4 regions of the Pseudoduganella sp. GW821-FHT05F09 genome follow, and region 1 is predicted to be linked to each of the others. Evidence: predicted binding sites of a transcription regulator. Region 1 holds the regulator's gene; each other region holds the start of a gene.
The links. The regulator sigma-54, encoded in region 1, starts transcription at its own class of promoters, with help from an activator protein. The targets are predictions, from matches to a motif close to TGGCANGNAANCTGCTTT.
Positions count from the first base shown of each region.

Region 1 (4,407 bases):
CCTTCTGCGCGAACGCGCCCTCGTCGCCCGCCAGCGAGGCCATGATGGCCGCCACGCTGTCCGCCGCGAAGTGACGCTCGATGGCGGCGCGTTCGGTTTCCAGCACGCCAGCGCCAGCACTGCCCACGCCGCCCGCAAAGGCCGCGACCGCATCGCGCAGCCCTGCGCCCGGCGTGGCCTGCAGCAGCTCGCCCAGCGCGCTCCAGCGGGCCTCCGGCACGTAGTAGTCCGCCAGGCCCACGTACAGCGCGTCGGCCGCGCCCACGGTCAGCCCGGTCAGGCCCAGGTAGCGCCCCAGGCTGCCCGGCGCGTGCGACAGGAAATGGCTGCCGCCCACGTCCGGGAACAGGCCGATGTTCACTTCCGGCATGGCCATCTTGGTGCGGTCGGTCACGATGCGCACGCCGCAGCCGGGGCCGCCCTGCGAGATGCCCATGCCGCCGCCCATCACCACGCCGTCCATTAATGCGATATACGGTTTAGGGTAATAGTGGATCAGGTGGTTGAGGGCGTATTCCTCGGTGAAGAAGTCCTCCAGCAGCGCGCTGCCGCCCTGCGGCGTGGCGTTGCCCACTTCATGGAAGAAGCGGATGTCGCCGCCGGCGCAAAAGGCCTTCGCGCTGCTGCTGCGGATCACGACGGCGGCCACGGCGGCATCGCCGCGCCAGGCCAGCAGCGCGGCGGTCAGCGCGCGCACCATGGACAGGGACAGGGAGTTGAGCGCCTTGGGGCGGTCGAGGGTGATGATGCCGGCGGCGTTGGCAACCTGGGTGATGACGTGCTCGCTCATGGCTGATTGTCTCAATAATTGTTAGACAGCCATTTTAGCGCGGGCGCAAAAAAGGGCGCCAGATGCGCCCTTTGTTGGGAGTGCCGGTGACCGTCTTATGCGGTGGCGGCAGGCTCGTACGTGTCCGGGAGATGCTTGATGGCGTCGTGGCCATGCTCCTGCACTTTGGCCTTGTACTTCATGACTTGGCGGTCCAGTTTGTCGATCAGCGTATCGATGGCAGCATACAGGTCTTGCGACAGGCTTTCCACGTACACAGTCTTGCCGGACATGCGCAGGTTGATCTCGGCTTTTTGCCTTTTGTCTTTCTCGGTGAGGTTATCTACAGTCAGGATGACAGCAATATCAATAACTTGATCGAAATGGCGCTTTACCCGTTCCAGCTTGTTCTGCACGTATTCACGGATGGCGGGGGTCACTTCGAGATGATGTCCACTGATGGTGAGATTCATACACACTCCTAAAGATAAGGGCTCATGCGCTATCGAATGTTATTTGAGCGCAGGGGAACCCAAGTAAAACTACAAAGCTTTACGCAGACTTACCGGAGGGATTTTCAAGGCTTCGCGATATTTGGCAACAGTCCGTCGCGCAATTACCATGCCCTGTTCTCCCAGCATGTCCGCAATCTTACTGTCGGATAAAGGATTTTTCGGGTCTTCAGCTCCTGTCAGTTGCACTATCAGCGCCCGTATCGCCGTCGAGGATGCTTCTCCTCCTGCTTCGGTGGCGACGTGGCTGCCAAAGAAATATTTCAACTCAAACATCCCATGCGGAGTCAGCATGTATTTCTGAGTTGTTACCCGAGAAATAGTGCTCTCGTGTAGTCCCAGTGTATCAGCAATTTCACGCAACACAAGGGGTCTCATGGCAACCGCGCCATGGCTGAAAAAGTTCTTTTGCCTTTCTACTATCGCCTGCGCCACGCGCAAAATCGTGTCGAAACGCTGGCGCATATTCTTGATCAGCCACTTGGCTTCCTGCAGCTGCGCGCCCATGGCCGACTCGCCCTTGCCCTGCTTGAGCATGTTGGCGTACAGCGCGTTTACGCGCAGGCGCGGCATCACGTCGTTGTTCAAGGAGACCTGCCAGCCATTGCGCGCCTTCTTCACGATCACATCCGGCACCACGTAGTCGGACACGTCGGAAGCGAACTCGGCGCCCGGGTGCGGATTGCACTGGCGTATCACCGCCTGCGCTTCGCGCAGGTCCTCGTCGTCGCAATCGAGGGCTTTTTTCAGCTTGTTGAATTCGCGCTGCGCGAACCAGGCCAGGTGTTTTTCCACGATGCAGATGGCCATGCGGCGCGTGACCAGCGGCACGCCGGGCATGCGCTTGATCTGCAGCGCCAGGCACTCGGAGGCGCTGCGCGCGCCCACGCCGATGGGGTCGAAACTTTGCAGCAGGGTCAGCGCCGTTTGCAGCTCTTCCAGCTCCACGTCCGCCTCTTCCGGCAGGCGTGCATGGATCTCTTCCAGCGGCTCTTCCAGATAGCCGTTCTCGTCCAGCGCGTCGATGATGAGCTCCATCAGCACGCGGTCGCGCGGCTGCTGCACGGTCACGCGCATCTGCTCCATCAGGTGCTCGCGCAGGGTGCAGTGGCTCGCTTCGAGCTGCGGGCGCGAGTCCTCGTCGTCCGGCGCCTTGCTGCGGCCGGCGTCGCTCCAGTCGGTGTCGGCCTCGGCGCCGCTGGCGCTGTCGCCGCCGGCGCCGTCGAAGGGATCGCCCTCGCCGGCCGGCGCGCTGTCCTGCGCCGGCGCGCCCACGTCGGCGGGCGACGCGTCGGCGCCGTCGGACTGGGTCTGGTTGATGGCGCCGTCGCCGAGCAGGCGCAGCGAGCGGTCCAGCGGATCATCCAGGCGCTCCAGCAGCGGATTTTCGCCCAGCAGCTGTTCCAGTTCCTGGTGCAGCTCCAGCGTGGACAGCTGCAGCAATCGGATCGACTGCTGCAGTTGCGGCGTCAGCGCCAGGTGCTGAGAGGTGCGGAGTTGCAGTGACTGTTTCATGGGCTGGGTCAGGAATTACATGCGGAAGTGTTCGCCGAGGTAGACGCGCCGCACCGATTCGTCGGCGATGATGTCGTCCGGACGGCCGGACGCCAGCACGCTGCCCTGGTTGATGATGTAGGCGCGGTCGCAAATGCCCAGCGTCTCGCGCACGTTGTGGTCGGTGATCAGCACGCCGATGCCGCGCTCCTTGAGGAAGCGCACGATGCGCTGGATCTCGATCACGGCGATCGGATCGACGCCGGCGAACGGCTCGTCGAGCAGCACGAAGCGCGGGTTGGTGGCCAGCGCGCGCGCAATCTCCACCCGGCGGCGCTCGCCGCCCGACAGCGACAGCGCCGCGTTCTCGCGCAGCTTCTCGATCTGCAGGTCGGCCAGCAGGCGGTCCAGGCGCTCGTTGATCTCCTGCTTGCTCAGCGCCTTGCCGTTGACCTTCTGGATCTCCAGCACGGCGCGGATGTTCTCCTCCACCGTCAGCTTGCGGAACACCGAAGCCTCCTGCGGCAGGTAGGACAGGCCCAGCGTGGCGCGCTGGTGGATGGGCATGCTCGACACGTCCACGCCGGCGATGTCGATGCTGCCCGCGTCGGACGGCACCAGGCCCACGATCATGTAGAAGGAGGTGGTCTTGCCGGCGCCGTTGGGGCCCAGCAGGCCCACCACTTCGCCGCATTCCACCTGCAGCGACACGTCGTGCACCACCTGGCGCTTGCCGTAGGACTTCTGCAGTCCGCGCACCACCAGGGTGCTGGCGCAGCTTTGCATTGCTTCAGCCATGGTTATTTCCCCGCTGGCGGTTGCTGTACCGGCGCGGCCGGCGCAGCAGGAGCGGCCGGGGCGGCCGGCTTGGGCGTGGACGGCTGGATCACCATGGTGCCGCGGCCGCCGCCGGTCTTGCCTTCGCCGCTGGCGGTGTTGCGCACGCTGAACTGCTCGCGGCGGCTGTCGTAGGAGATGAACTCGCCCGACACTTCGTCGCTCGGCTTGCTGCCTTCCAGGCGGCGCACCTTGGCGCGCACGAACAGCTTCACCAGCTCGTTCTTGCCGTCGTATTCGATGCGCTCGGCCTCGCCTTCCATCCACTGCTCGCCTTCGCCGTCGCGCTTCTGGCGGAAGGTGGTCGGCTTGCCGCCGGCGCTGGTGAGCGTCACGTACTGGTAACCTTGCGGGTCCTTGGTCACGACCGCCTTGGCCGCTTTCATCAGCAGCGTGCCGCGCGTGAGCACCACGTTGCCGGTGAAGGTGCTGATCTGCTTGACGTCGTCGACGTCGGCGTTGTCGTAGTCGATCAGCGTGGGCTTGGTGGAGTCGGCCTTCTCGGCCTGCACCAGCCCGGCCGCGCACAGCAGCAGGGCCGAAATCAGGAGTTTTTTCATCGTCTGTCCATTCACTATTTAGTTTGCGCCGGCGGATACACAATCCGCCCGCGTCCCTGCAGTACAACCTGGCGCGTGGCGTTGTTCGCCTTCATGCCCGCGCCGGTGGCGGTGGCGCCGCCCTGCACGATCTGCACGGCCTGGTTGGTTTCCATGCGGTCCTCGTCCGGGTAGACGGTGAGCGCCTGCGTCGTCATCTGCATCGCCTGGCCCTTGTCCTGCGCTGCGCGGTCGA
Region 1 covers NZ_JBWKSD010000007.1:89,481-93,887, reverse strand. The annotation lists gene AC07S4_RS22175 (enoyl-CoA hydratase/isomerase family protein) at 1-790, opposite strand, end outside; gene hpf (ribosome hibernation-promoting factor, HPF/YfiA family) at 886-1,242, opposite strand; gene AC07S4_RS22165 (RNA polymerase factor sigma-54) at 1,312-2,796, opposite strand; gene lptB (LPS export ABC transporter ATP-binding protein) at 2,812-3,573, opposite strand; gene lptA (lipopolysaccharide transport periplasmic protein LptA) at 3,576-4,172, opposite strand; gene lptC (LPS export ABC transporter periplasmic protein LptC) at 4,187-4,407, opposite strand, start outside.

Region 2 (4,407 bases), on a different contig from region 1:
TCGCGCTGTTCGAGCGCCTGGCGCAGCAGCCATGAGCGGCGCCGCCCTGTCCGCGCCGGCCGGCGTGCCGCTGGCCGTGCTGGCCTTCCGCCAGCCGGCGCTGCTGGCCGGCTTCAGCGAGGCCGAATGGAATGTGCTGCTGCGCCAGTGCGCCAGTGCCAATCTGCAGCCGCGCCTGTACTACCTGCTGCGCGAACGCGGCGAGCTCGAGCGCATACCGGCGCCGGCCCGGCGCCACCTCGACTGGTCACGCACGGTGGCCGAGCGGCACAGCCAGGCGGTGCGCTGGGAAGTGGAACAGATCCGGCAGGCGCTGGCCGGCCTGGACGCGCCGCTGATACTGCTCAAGGGCGCCGCCTACGCGCTGGCCGGGCTGCCGCCGGCGGCCGGCCGGCTGTTCTCGGACATCGACATCCTGGTGCCCAGGGAAAAACTGGACGACGCCGAGGCCGCGCTGATGCTGCACGGCTGGGCCAGCACCCATCTGGATGCCTACGACCAGCGCTACTACCGCGAATGGATGCACGAGCTGCCGCCGATGGAGCACGTCAAGCGCCGCACCGCCATCGATGTGCACCACGCCATCCTGCCGCTGACGGCGCCGGTCCATCCCGACCCGGTCCAGCTGCGCGCCGCCGCGCGCCCCCTGCCCGGCCAGCCCGGCCTGCATGTGCTGGCGCCGCCCGACCTGGTGCTGCACAGCGCCACGCATTTATTCTTCGACGGCGAACTGGAGCACGGCCTGCGCGACCTGGTGGACCTGGACGGCCTGCTGCGCCACTACGGCGGCCAGCCCGGCTTCTGGGACGCGCTGCGCGCGCACGCGGCGCGTTTGCAGCTGCAGCGTCCGCTGTTCTACGCGTTGCGCTACACCGCACTGCTGCTGCACACGCCGCTGCCGCCGGAAGCCCGGGCCGCCGCCGCCGCAGGCCGGCCCGGCGCGCTGCTGCTGCGGCTGATGGACGCGCTGTACCGCCGCGCCCTGCTGCCGGCCCACGCCAGCTGCGCCGACGCGTTCACGCCCGCCGCCCGCTTGGCGCTCTACATCCGCGCCAACTGGCTGCGCATGCCGCCGCTGCTGCTGGCGCGCCACCTGTTCCACAAAGCTTTCCTCTCGCCCAAAGACAAAGATCAGGCCGAACAGCCCTGACTGCTCTACAATTAAGCATCGTCGGGCAGCACAAAGGTGCAGCATGCAGCGATCCACTTTCCGGCACACTAGGGCCGCGCGCGCAGGCGCGCTGGCGGCGCTGTTGTCGGCACAGTTGTCGGCGCTGCCGCCGGCGCTGGCGGCCGACGCGGCCGGCCCGGCCGCCGAACTGATGGCCGCCGCCGTGCGTCTCGAGCACGGCGAAGGCGTGCCGCGCGACCTGCCGCAGGCGCTGGCCCTGTATTGCCGCGCCGCCCGCCTGGGCGACGCGCAAGCGCAGTACGCGCTGGGCTGGATGCTGGCCAACGGGCGCGGCGCGGCGCGCGACGACGGCGCGGCATCCCAGCTGTTCGCGCTGGCCGCCGCGCAGGGCCATCCGCAGGCGCAGGCCATGCTGCACATGACCAATACCGCGCCCGGCACGCCGCTGCCGGCCTGTTTGCTGCCGGACACGCCGCCGGTCGCCATGCCGCCCGAACCGCGCGTGCTCTACACCCAGGCCGCCAGCAAGCAGATCGGCGCGCTGGTGGAGGCGCTGGCGCCGCAGTTCGACGTCGACCCGCGGCTGGCGATGGCCATCATCGCCATCGAGTCCGGTTTCAACGCGCGCGCCGTGTCGCCGAAAAACGCGCAGGGACTGATGCAGCTGATACCGGAAACGGCCGAACGCTTCCGCGTCAAGGACGCCTTCGATCCCGAGCAGAACATCCGCGGCGGCCTGGCCTATCTGCGCTGGCTGCTGGCCTACTTCCGGGGCGACGTGCAGCTGGTGGCGGCGGCCTACAACGCCGGCGAAAAGGCGGTCGACCAGTACAAGGGGGTGCCGCCGTATGCGGAAACCCAGGAATACGTGAAGCGCCTGGCGCGCCTGTACAAGCACGCGCTGCACCCCACGCCGCCGCTCAAATAAAAAAAACCCGCCGGGTTTCCCAGGCGGGTTCATCGGCCGCCGGAGCGGCGCAGGATTACTGCTGCTTGCGGCGGCGCAGGCCGGCCAGGCCGGCCAGGCCCAGACCGAACAGAGCCAGCGAAGTAGGCTCAGGCAGGCGGTTGGCCACGATAGGATCGCTGATGTAGCCAGCGAAGCAGGTGTTGTCCAGGACGGATGCGGTTGGGCAGGTGCCGTGGTCAGGCACTTGGGCTCCCGGCGTAATGCCGTTCTGGCTCAGCGTGAAGGTACCGAACATGTCACGGCCGTCCTGGGTGTTGGTGTTCCAGCGGTCATAGTCGGTGCCGCCAACGACGTCGGCGTAGAAGGAGCCGGCGCCGGTTGCTGGCAGGGACGAGCTCGACGCGGTCTGGAACAGCGAGGTCAGGGTTTCATCCCATGGGGTGTCCGGGTCGTCGGCAGCAATCAGGCCTGGCGTGAAAACTGCTTGCAGCCATGCTGGGCCGAGCGTGTTATAGGCCGCGTAGCCGTTGTAGCCGTTGCGGTCCGAAACCAGGGCGGTGAAGCTCGAGTCGATCGAGGTGATCTGGTGATCCGACAGGTACAGGTCGAAGTGGATCTTGCCGTCAGCCCCGCCGCCGGTTGCGCCGGTGTTGAAGATGTTGACGTTGGGGCTGGTGCCCGTGATACCTTGGTCCGCAATACCGTAGATCATGTAATACAGGTACTGGCCGTTGGTGCCGGCGCTCCAGGTGTCGCCATTGGTCGACAGCAGCTGATTGATGGCGCCAATGCCCCAGGTCGTTTCGGTCGAGCCGGCGGTGAGGTTGGTTTCGGTGGTCAGGCCGGTCATCTTGACCGTCAGGCTGCCCGAGATCGCGTCCAGGCTAACAGGCGCTGCCATCGCGGACGTTGCTGCGAATCCCACGGCAACTGCTGCCAGCAATTTTTTGAGTTTCATCTTTGTATCTCCAGTGTGTTGGGGGGCGCTGTCAGTGTTAGCGTCACATACCCACTAAAGCAATCGGCGTGCCAGCTCGTTTAAAAATGGGCTTGGAGCGCCCTTTCCCCCAGCAAATACAGGCAGTTCGATCCGCAGGCACGGCGCCGTGATTTTGTTATTTTTGCCACGTCTGTAAAGAAATCCGACAGCCGATGTGACATTTGTTGCCAGCCGGACAGTATCACGGCCCGCCATCCCGCAAAGCCTGTCCCGCCTGCCAAATCCGCCGTTGTTTACTACTGCTGGGAAAGTTTCGGCGCCGCTTTTTCTGCACGGTCCAGCCTGCCGTGTAAAGAAAACCGACAAGGCAGCAGACTGGGCAGAAAGCGCGCCTTGCGCTACTATGGTATTGCCAATCTGTAATTACTCCGCCGCCCGCGCGGCCCACTTTTCCACACACTAATGGGGTTCCATGCCATGGCTATCGAATTCGACTATGACCGCTTCGTCACCCGCAATGACGGCTATGTAAACAAGGCCACGCAGGCCAAGATACGCGAAACGCGGCTGCTGATCGCCGGCGCCGGGCTGGGCAGCGCGCTGCCCGTGGCCGCCACCCGCATGGGCTTCCAGCACTTCGTGCTGATCGACGGCGACACGGTGGACATGCACAATCTGAACCGCCAGTTCTTCGACTTCGAGGACATCGGCCGCTCCAAGGTGGAAGCGCTGAAAAAGCAGATCCTGCGCATCAATCCGACCGCGCAGGTGGAGACCATCCAGGCCAACCTGGACAAGAGCAACGTGGCTGAGCTGGTGAGCAAGGTCGACATCGTGTTCGACACCATCGACTTCCTCGACCTGGAAGCCATCCTGCACCTGCACGGCACGGCCAAGGCCATGGGCAAGCATATCTTCACGGCGCTGTCGATCGGCTTCGGCGCCGGCGTGCTGCACTTCCCGCCGGACGCGCCGGAATCGCTGGCCGACATCATCGCCAAGGACGTGGCCGCCGCCACGGCGGAGGGCGACGTCAGCTATTCGAACGTGTTTGGCAAAATCATGGGGCGCATCGGCATCCACCTGGACGCCCAGGTGGTCGAGCAGGTCGGCCGCGCGCTGACCATCATGGAGGACGGCCGCCCCTGCCCGGCCTCGCAGATTTCGGTGGGCAGCTTCACGGTCGGCTCGATGGGGCTGGCGATGATGCACGACATGCTGGCCGGGCTGGAGGTGCCCAGCGCGCCCTACATCGTGGTGCACAGCTTCCGCAACCACATCACCAAGAAGATCAAGATCAGCGCGGACTGAACGCTTCGGGGTGCTCCTGCAGCCAGGCCACCAGGGCCGGATTGTGGTCGGCCAGGCCGGCCTCCATCTGGCGCAGGTCCAGCACGTAGGGCACCACCGCGCCGTAGTAGTCGG
Region 2 covers NZ_JBWKSD010000005.1:99,536-103,942, forward strand. The annotation lists gene AC07S4_RS17340 (HprK-related kinase A) at 1-35, shown strand, start outside; gene AC07S4_RS17345 (nucleotidyltransferase domain-containing protein) at 32-1,150, shown strand; gene AC07S4_RS17350 (lytic transglycosylase domain-containing protein) at 1,194-2,060, shown strand; gene AC07S4_RS17355 (PEP-CTERM sorting domain-containing protein) at 2,116-3,000, opposite strand; gene AC07S4_RS17360 (ThiF family adenylyltransferase) at 3,460-4,293, shown strand; gene AC07S4_RS17365 (PEP-CTERM/exosortase system-associated acyltransferase) at 4,280-4,407, opposite strand, start outside.
Region 2: AC07S4_RS17355 (PEP-CTERM sorting domain-containing protein) is a predicted target of sigma-54. The motif match lies at 3,057-3,074, and genes of this name have one in related genera.

Region 3 (4,407 bases), on a different contig from region 1:
CCGGTCAAGGAGTAGAAACGGGACTCTTGGCATTCCAGAAAGACGACAAGTTGAGCGTGACTGTTATCGCCACGAGCGAACAAGATCCGCTGGGCAGCGTCCATATCGATGGCTGCCATTTGATTACCATTCCACGTGCGTTTACTAAACGTGAAAATCCTGAGCGAGCCGGCGAGTTCCCTGAACCATCGCCGTTTAACGAGTACGGTGCTGTTGTAGATCTCGGTAGCGGCGAATGTGAAGGATTTGGCAAAACCACTGCAAAACAGTGGCAATCGAATGTTCCAATGCAGTGTGACAATATTGGTCGCTGGGAGATGTCTTTCGTAATAACGACCACCATAGTCCGAAACCAAGGTGGGCTGGCCACAAGCGAACAACGAGTTTTCGCATTCGACCCAGAATTCGAAGTCGGAAACGGTGTCTAACGTTAAGTCCACAGGATCTGAACAAGTGTCTTAGGCATTGGTAAAGATAGAGCGGTACAGCTGCAGGCAGGTGGCGCATTGTACCGCTCAACTTCGGAGATTCAAGTAAAAACCTAAGCAACTTCGAGCACTTAGAAGTAACGCTGCAGCGCCTCTGATGGCGTTTTAAGCTGCGCGGCGCACGGCCAACAGCACCTTCAAAGGCTGCCAGCATGCTGCTCAGTTCTAATTCAGCGACTCGCTCGGGTCGCCGGATCTGCTGACGTTCATCCAGCACCACATTCGTGACCGAACGGGACTGCAACCATGTAGCCATCGGAATTCGATAGCGTAGCCGCCAATAACGATGACAATGTGTGTATTTCCTTAGCGCAAAACGCTGTATGATGTTGTGTTCCTACTTATCAATTTTAAGGACTCAATATGCAAAACACACAACACGAATCCATTTTCTCCAGCATTCGCAAAGTCTTTGCTGGCGAAACGTCGGCAAAAAATATTGCGCCTGAAATGCGCCCACTGACGGAAGACGAATTGCGCGCAGTTGCGGGCGGCCCTGAACTCGAAGTTGGTAACGGCACCTAATCCCTACGCAATGCCAAGCGCCCCGAGGTAGCGCCTCAGCGCCTCGGCAGGCGTTTTAAGCTGCGCGGCGCAGCGGTCGACGGCGCCGTCGCAGGCCGTCAGCGCGCTGCGCAGTTCTTCTTCGGCAATCCGCTCGGGTCGCCGGATCTGCGGATGTTCATCCAGCAGCTTGTACATGGTCGGCCGCGAGATCCCCAGCGATTGCGCGGCGCTCAGGATGCGCCAGCCGTTGCCGTCCATTGCGGCCAACACTTCCGCGTGATCCGGCATCGCGCGCCGTCCGCGCTTGGCTTCCGCTGGCGCCGCTGAACCATTCCCGGCCGGGCTGGCGCCGCCATTGCTTGCCGCCCCCTGCCCCACCCGTCCTTGCCCGCCGCGATACGCGCCCGCTTCCGCAGCATTATCGTCGCCCTGCGCGGCCGCAGCAGCAGCCAGCCGGGCTGCGCTGCCCTGCGGCGCCGCCACGCTGCGCGTCAGCGCGGTCAGCAGCGGCACCTCGCCCATGCGCACCGACAGCAGCGCGCGCCGCACCACCTGCGCCAGCTGGCGCACATTGCCCGGCCAGTCGTAGCAGGCGCAGTCGCTCACCAGGGCAAACGGGAATTCCTCCGGCGCCGCGCCGCCTTCGGCCAGGAAGTGCTGGATCAGCACGCCGATGTCTTCGCGCCGCTCGCGCAGCGGCGTCATTGGAATCACATAGCTTTCCAGGCGCCGCAGCAGCGCGTGGTTGAAGGCGCCGCCGTACAGGTCCTGGTCGGTGGCGGCGATCAGGCGCGCGCTGCTGTGGCGGTCGCCCGCCGCGCCCACGGGCCGGTAGTCGCCGCTTTCCAGCACGCGCAGCAGCATGGGCTGCACCACGGCCGGGGTGTTGCCGATTTCATCCAGGAACAGGGTGGCGCCGTCGGCCTCGCCGAACAGGCCCACGCGCACGGTCTGCGCGCCGGTATAAGCACCTTTGGCGGCGCCGAACAGCTCCACCGCCGCCAGCGATTCGTTCAGCGTGGCCATGTTCACCGCCACCAGCGGCGCTGCCGCGCGCGGCCCCATGGCGTGGATGGCGCGCGCCGCCACTTCCTTGCCGCTGCCGGTTTCGCCCAGCAGCAGCACCGGCATATTGGTCTGCGCCGCCGCGCGCACCTGCTCGCGCATCATGATGGCGGCGCTGCCCACGCCCAGCAGGCCCTTCACCGGGTTGTTGCGCGGCAGCGAGGTGGCCCAGTGCAGGCACAGCAGCACGGCGCGGCCCAGGCCCAGCACGGCGCCCTCGGCCACGCGCTCGGCGCCCAGCTGCTGCGCGCCGCACACTTCCTCGCCGTCCAGCTCCACGATCATGCGGCTGTCCGGCGGCATGATGACCACGCCGCCGTCTGGCGTGCGCGCGATGCGCAGCGGCTGGCGCGAGATGCCGCCGTAGCCGAGCGGCAGCCTGTCCTTGCCGGGGCGGCTGAACATGGGCATGAAGCGGCCCAGCTCGATCACGCCGTCGCCGCTGCCGTCCAGATACTGTTCGCCGATTCGCGCCGGGTCCGGATGCCACAACACCGTCAGCGCCAGCACCGGCCCGCCCGTCACTTCCGCGTCGCGCAGTGGGGATGTCAGCGTGTAATCGGAATCGTTCAAGCCTGCAGCCAAAGTTCTCTCCTAGTGTAAATGACAATGTAAAGCCCGCCGCTTGACATGTCAATTAACGGAATGAAAGGGTTGCAATATGCAAATCAGGTCAGTTTGTCCATATTGCGTGCAGGCATGGGGATTGCTATTGACATCCAGTAATGATGAATTGCAGGAGCAGCAACATGAAAACACGTAGCGAACTGACCAATCTGCCACTGAACAGCACTTATCAGGACGGCCTGTGCACCGAGCTCGCCATCATCGGCGGCGGCGCTGCTGGATTGTACAGTGCGTGGCGCATGGTGGCCGATGGCGACTTGCCCGGCTCCCAGGTGCAGCTGTTTGAAATGGACGACCGCATCGGCGGCCGCCTGGAATCGGTCACCCTGCCGGGCATGGACGTGGTGGGCGAGCTGGGCGGCATGCGCTATATGGCTTCGCAAAGCATCATCGCCACGCTGGTCGAGCAGGTGTTCAGCCCAACGCTGCAAAGCGTGCCCTTCCCCATGGGCGACAACGCGCATCTGTTCGCCTTCCTGCGCAAGCAGTACCTGCGCGCGGACGCCTGGCAGCGCGCCCAGGCGCGCGGCGACCGCCAGCTCACACGCTACATGCTGAACGAGGGCGACATCGGCTACAGCGCGGACCAGCTGTTCAACAAGGTAGTGTACGAGGTGCTGACCGCCGACCCGTGGTTCAACGCGCGCTACGCGGACAAGGTGAAGCACTTCGGCGCCTACGACTACACCTTCCTGCTCAGCGCCGAGGACTGGAGCCGCATCAAGCCGCAGCTGCGCTACTGCTTCGCCGGCCCCTACCAGGACGTGCTCGTGAACGAGCTGGGCTTCTGGAACATGCTGAAGGACCGCGTGGGCCAGGAGGGCTACAATTTCCTGGCCGACGCCGGCGGCTACTACTCCAACACCATCAACTGGAACGCAGCCGAGGCGCTGCCCTATATGGTGGGCGACTTCTCCAATGCCGGCACCGCCTACAAGACCATCGCCGGCGGCTACGACGGCATCGCCTACGCCCTGGCGGACGCCTACCTGGCCGCGCCGGGCGCCTGCATCTGGCGCGAGAACCAGCTGCTGGGCTTCACCCGCTCCAGCAAGCCGGGCTACCGCTACACCCTGCACTTCCTGAACCGTCCGGGCCGCGCGCCGTGGGCGGTGCACGCCAACAGCGTGGTGCTGGCCATGCCGCGCCGCGCGCTGGAACTGCTAGCGCAGGACAGCTTCTTCTTCCGCAACGACGAGCTGCAGCGCAACCTGGCCGCCGTGATCCCCGAGCCGTCCTACAAGATACTGATGGGCTTCGAGCAGCCCTGGTGGCAGCAGAGCTTTGGCGCGCAGGCCGGCCATTCCATCACCGACCTGCCGCTGCGCCAGTGCTACTACTTCGGCGCCGACCCGTCCAACAGCCATTCGCTGCTGCTGGGCAGCTACAACGACATGCGCGCCACCCCGTTCTGGCAGGTGCTGGCGCGCCATCCCGAGCGCTTCCAGCCGCGCGCCACGGCGCTGGTGGCGCCCGCCGAGCTGCAAGGCCTGCAGAACGTGCAGGCGCCGCAGCGCATGGTCAACGAAGTGATGAAGGAGCTGCGCGAGCTGCACGGCAGCGGCGTGAGCATTCCGCAGCCCTATGTCACCTGGTTTAAGGACTGGTCGGCCGACCCCTACGGCGGCGGCTACCACGCCTGGCAGGCGGGCTACGCGGTGGACCGCGTGATGCCCTTCATGCGCAAGCCGGACCGCGCCGAAGCGGTCCACATCGTGGG
Region 3 covers NZ_JBWKSD010000010.1:119,334-123,740, reverse strand. The annotation lists gene AC07S4_RS26895 (hypothetical protein) at 1-428, shown strand, start outside; gene AC07S4_RS26890 (hypothetical protein) at 852-1,013, shown strand; gene AC07S4_RS26885 (sigma-54-dependent transcriptional regulator) at 1,017-2,633, opposite strand; gene AC07S4_RS26880 (flavin monoamine oxidase family protein) at 2,810-4,407, shown strand, end outside.
Region 3: AC07S4_RS26880 (flavin monoamine oxidase family protein) is a predicted target of sigma-54. The motif match lies at 2,756-2,773, and genes of this name have one in related genera.

Region 4 (4,407 bases), on a different contig from region 1:
GAGATCAGCCCCCGCCACCGCGGTTTTTTTAACCACAGCCTCGGCTTCGAGCAGCTGGGCGAGGAAAAGATCAACCCCCGCGTCAATGTGCGCGGCATCCTGATGCATGTGGCGCTCAGCTATATGACCGAGCAAACCCAGCGGTTCGGCGGCAAGGGCGCGGAAGCGGCCGGAGAGCGTTCCTTCTTTCCCCTGTTCTATTCGCCGCGCGAGGAGCAAGGCATCATCAACCGTCTCCGGCAGCGGAATTGAGCGCCGTGCCTGACACCGCCGCCGCTTTTTCCTACGAGCGCGCTTTCTCGCGCAATATCGGCTGGATCACGCCGGCCGAGCAGGCGGCGCTGCGCGGCAAGCGGGTTGCCATTGCGGGCGCCGGGGGCGTGGGCGGCTATCACTTGCTGGCGCTGGCCAGGCTGGGGATAGGCGCCTTCCACATCGCGGACTTCGACACGTTCGACATCGCCAACTTCAACCGGCAGGCGGGCGCTTTCGTGTCCACCCTGGGCCAGCCCAAGGTGGACGTGGCGGCGCGCATGGCGCTCGACATCAACCCGGAGATGGACCTGCGGATCTTCCCCGAAGGCGTGAACCCCGGCAATCTGGAGCAGTTTCTGGACGGAGTGGACCTGTACGTGGACGGGCTGGATTTCTTCGCCTTTGACGCCCGCGCGCAAACCTACGCAATGTGCCAGCAGCGCGGCATACCGGCTACCATGGCCGCGCCGCTGGGCATGGGCGTTGCCAGCTTGAATTTTATGCCGGGCAAGATGAGCTTCGAGGAATATTTCCGCTGGGGTAATCTGTCCGAGCCGGAAAAGGCTTTGCGCTTCCTGATAGGCCTGGCGCCGGCCGGCTTGCACCGGCCGTATCTGGTGGAGCCGTCCGCCGTCAATCTGGCCGAGCGGCGCGGGCCGTCCACGGTGATGGCCTGCCAGCTGTGCGCCGGCGTGGCCGGAACGCAGGCCTTGAAGATCTTGCTGGGGCGGGGCAGGGTGCTTGCGGCTCCACACGCTACGCAATACGACGCCTTCCTGGATAAATACGTCCACACCTGGCGCCCCGGCGGCAACCGCCACCCCCTGCAGTGGCTGGCGATCCAGATCGGCCGCCATTTTTACACCAAGAGCTTGCGGCAACAATGAAGAATCCGTCCGTCATCGAGCAAATACTGGATCTGGCGCGCTGGGCTCCCAGCGGCGACAACGTGCAGTCGCACCGTTTCCAGATCGCCGGCCCGCAGCATCTGGTCATCCACGCCCGGGACACCCGCGCGGACTGTGTTTACGACCTGGACGGCCACGCCAGCCAGATCGCCTTCGGCGCCTTGCTGGAAACTATCGCCATTGCGGCGACGGTGCACGGCCTGCGCATACGCGTGGTAAGGCGTGAGCGCCCGCCATCCGAGGATGCCTACCTGATATTCGACGTGTATTTTGAGCCGGAGCCCGGCCTGGCCGCCGACCCGCTGGCCGCACACATCACCACGCGCGCGGTGCAGCGGCGCGCCATGAAGACGCGCCCGCTTACCGGGCAGGAAAAGGCTGTGCTGGAGGCGTCCGTGGGGCCGGGGTATGCGGTGCGCTGGCTGGAAACCGGCAGCGAAAAGATGCAGGCGGCGCAGCTGATGTACCGCAATGCAAGACTGCGCCTGACCATGCCGGAGGCCTACGAAGTGCACAAGCGCATCATCCATTGGGGTGTGGCACGCAGTCCGGACCGGGTTCCTGACCAGGCCCTGGGCGCCGACCCGCTGACCCTGCGGCTGATGAAATGGGCGATGGCAAGCTGGGGCCGGCTGTCGACCGTGAATGCCTTGCTGGGAACCTGGGCGCCGCGCGTGCAAATGGATTTTGTGCCCAGCCTGATGTGTGCCGCGCATTTCGTGCTGCAGGCCAGGCAGGAGCCGCGCACCATAGACGACTTCGTCGCTGCGGGCCGTGCCTTGCAGCGCTTCTGGCTGAGCCTGACTGCGCTGGGCCTGTTCATGCAGCCGGAAATGACGCCGCTGATCTTCGCCCGCTATGTAAAAGAAGGACGCCGTTTCAGCCAGCTGGACCAGTTGCAGCGCCAGGCCGAGGCGCTGCGGCTGCGCTCCGAGCCCATGATTGCCGGCGACGGCCGCCATCCGGTATTCATGGGCCGCCTGGGCGAAGGCCCGGCGCCGTTTGCGCGCGCCGAACGCAAGCCCTTGTCGGAATTAATGATGGACTAGCAGGCAAAGTACACCCGATTATTTCCTCCCATCGGCGCCGCCCGGCGCCGATTCTCACACATTCTCTCTATCTGGTAATCCGCGCCTAATAATCGGCGTGATTTTCCGCGTATATTGCCGCTCTTTACAACCTGCTGTAAATAATATTATGTGATGGCGAGTGTATTTTAAATTTCCATTAGGAATTTAACTTTTCGATAATAAAACATATAACACTTCATGTTTTACATGTAAATAGAAGCTAGTGTCGGTAAACCTTACAATTAATATTTTATTAAAACTTGTAAACATATGATAGTTATTCTAAGTCGTTGTTAACGATGTATTTATTTTCTCTGGCACGGGGTTTGCTAGGGTGGCTGCGTGATCATATTTTCTAACTTGGTCATATTTGATGTCCATGAAAGTCACTTACCCCTCTGGAGAATAAAAATGACGAAAATTACTAAACGGCTGCGCAGTCTCGCAGTGCAGGCCATGGTGCTGGCCGGTGCGCTCAGTGCAGCCGAGGCGGGCGCCGTCTCGCTGTTCACTGTCAACCCCAATTTCGGCGGCGGGGTGCTATCGACCGCCGGCGCGCCGTTCCAGGCGACCGCCATCAATGGCTTCTCGTCGAACCGGATCGCCTATACCGGCAGCGGCAGCACCTACACCTCGGACGGCTACGCCTTCTTCAACGGCTTTGCTCTGAACAATACCGGCGTGTCTACCGGCCTCAGCCGTGTCAACCTGGACTACGGCCTTTACGCTGTGTTTCACCAGACGTTAGACTGCAGCGGCCCCCTGGCCCCTGGCGTGAGCTGCGGGGCGTCGAATATGTCGTTCGAGCTGTATGCCGATCCTGGTAACGACAACGTCTATACCGCCGCTTCGCTGGCCGGCAATCCGACCGTGGACCAGGCGGGCAGCGTGGACATACTGCTGGCGTCCTCCAACGTGGTGCACAGCGGCCTTGGCGGCCTGGACGCCCTGGGTGGCGCATACCAGAATCTGAACATCGGCTGGACTCTGACCGCCGCCGGCTCCGAGTACTTCTCATGGCCGTTCCCGTTCTACGACGCCGCCTTCACGGCCTTCAACAATACCTCGCAAGGCCTGAGCTGCGATACGCCGAACTGCGTAGGCGCGACTGTAGTGGCAATTGCTTCCGAAGCGGGCATCCTGGACTTCAACGCACGCGCCGTGCCTGAACCGGGCGCCCTGGCGCTTGCCGGCATCGGCCTGCTGGGCATGGTGGCTGCCCGCCGCCGTCGGCAGCCGGCTGCCTGATAACAGGCCGTAAGCTGCAAACACGGGCGGTTCCCTGCCGGGGTCGCCCGTGTCCCCCCAGCAGGAATGAATTAGAGCAAGCGTTCTATTTTTTTGCCGCAGGTCTCCTTACAATGGCCCCAAGGAGACACTACAAAAATGAACAAACCCAAGCTGCACTTTTCCCACGCCAACAGTTATCCGGCCGGCACTTACCGCCGCCTGTTCGAGCTGCTGGGCCAGCACTACGATATTTCCGCGCTGGACATGCATGCCCACAATCCGGCTTATCCGGTGGGCACCGGCTGGCCGCAACTGGTGCAGGAACTGGTGGACGAGCTGGAAAGCCGCTACACCGAGCCCGTGATCCTGCTGGGCCACTCGCTGGGCGGCATGCTGAGCGTGATGGTGTCCGCCATGCGGCCGGACCTGGTGCGCTGCGTGGTGATGCTGGATTCTCCCGTGGTGGCGGGCTGGCGCGCCATGTTGCTGCGGGTGACGCGCAACTGGTCGGTGGCCAACAAATTTTCTCCGGCGCGCTTCTCCGAGAAGCGCCGCAATGTATGGCCGGACGCGGAAGCCGCGCACCAGCACTTCGCCTCGAAAGAGATTTTCGCTGCCTGGGCGCCCGGCGTGCTGGAAGACTATATCGCCGCCGGCCTGAAGCCGCATCCGGACGGCGTGCAGCTGCGCTTCACGCGCGAGAATGAAACGGCGGTCTACCGCAGCCTGCCGCACCATATCGGCGGCCTGGTGCGGCGCGGCGTGAAGGTGCCGGCCGGCTTTATCGGCGGCAGCGAGTCGGTGGAAAACCGCCAGGCCGGCCTGGACGCCACCCGCCGCCTGGTCGGCGGCAATTTCCGCATCATCCCCGGCGGCCATTTGTTCCCCATGGAATCGCCCGAACTGACGGCCCAGGTGACGCACGAGATGATCTCGCAACTGCT
Region 4 covers NZ_JBWKSD010000001.1:579,970-584,376, forward strand. The annotation lists gene AC07S4_RS02435 (N-acyl amino acid synthase FeeM domain-containing protein) at 1-252, shown strand, start outside; gene AC07S4_RS02440 (ThiF family adenylyltransferase) at 258-1,142, shown strand; gene AC07S4_RS02445 (nitroreductase family protein) at 1,139-2,212, shown strand; gene pepA (flocculation-associated PEP-CTERM protein PepA) at 2,645-3,481, shown strand; gene AC07S4_RS02455 (alpha/beta fold hydrolase) at 3,620-4,407, shown strand, end outside.
Region 4: pepA (flocculation-associated PEP-CTERM protein PepA) is a predicted target of sigma-54. The motif match lies at 2,549-2,566, and genes of this name have one in related genera.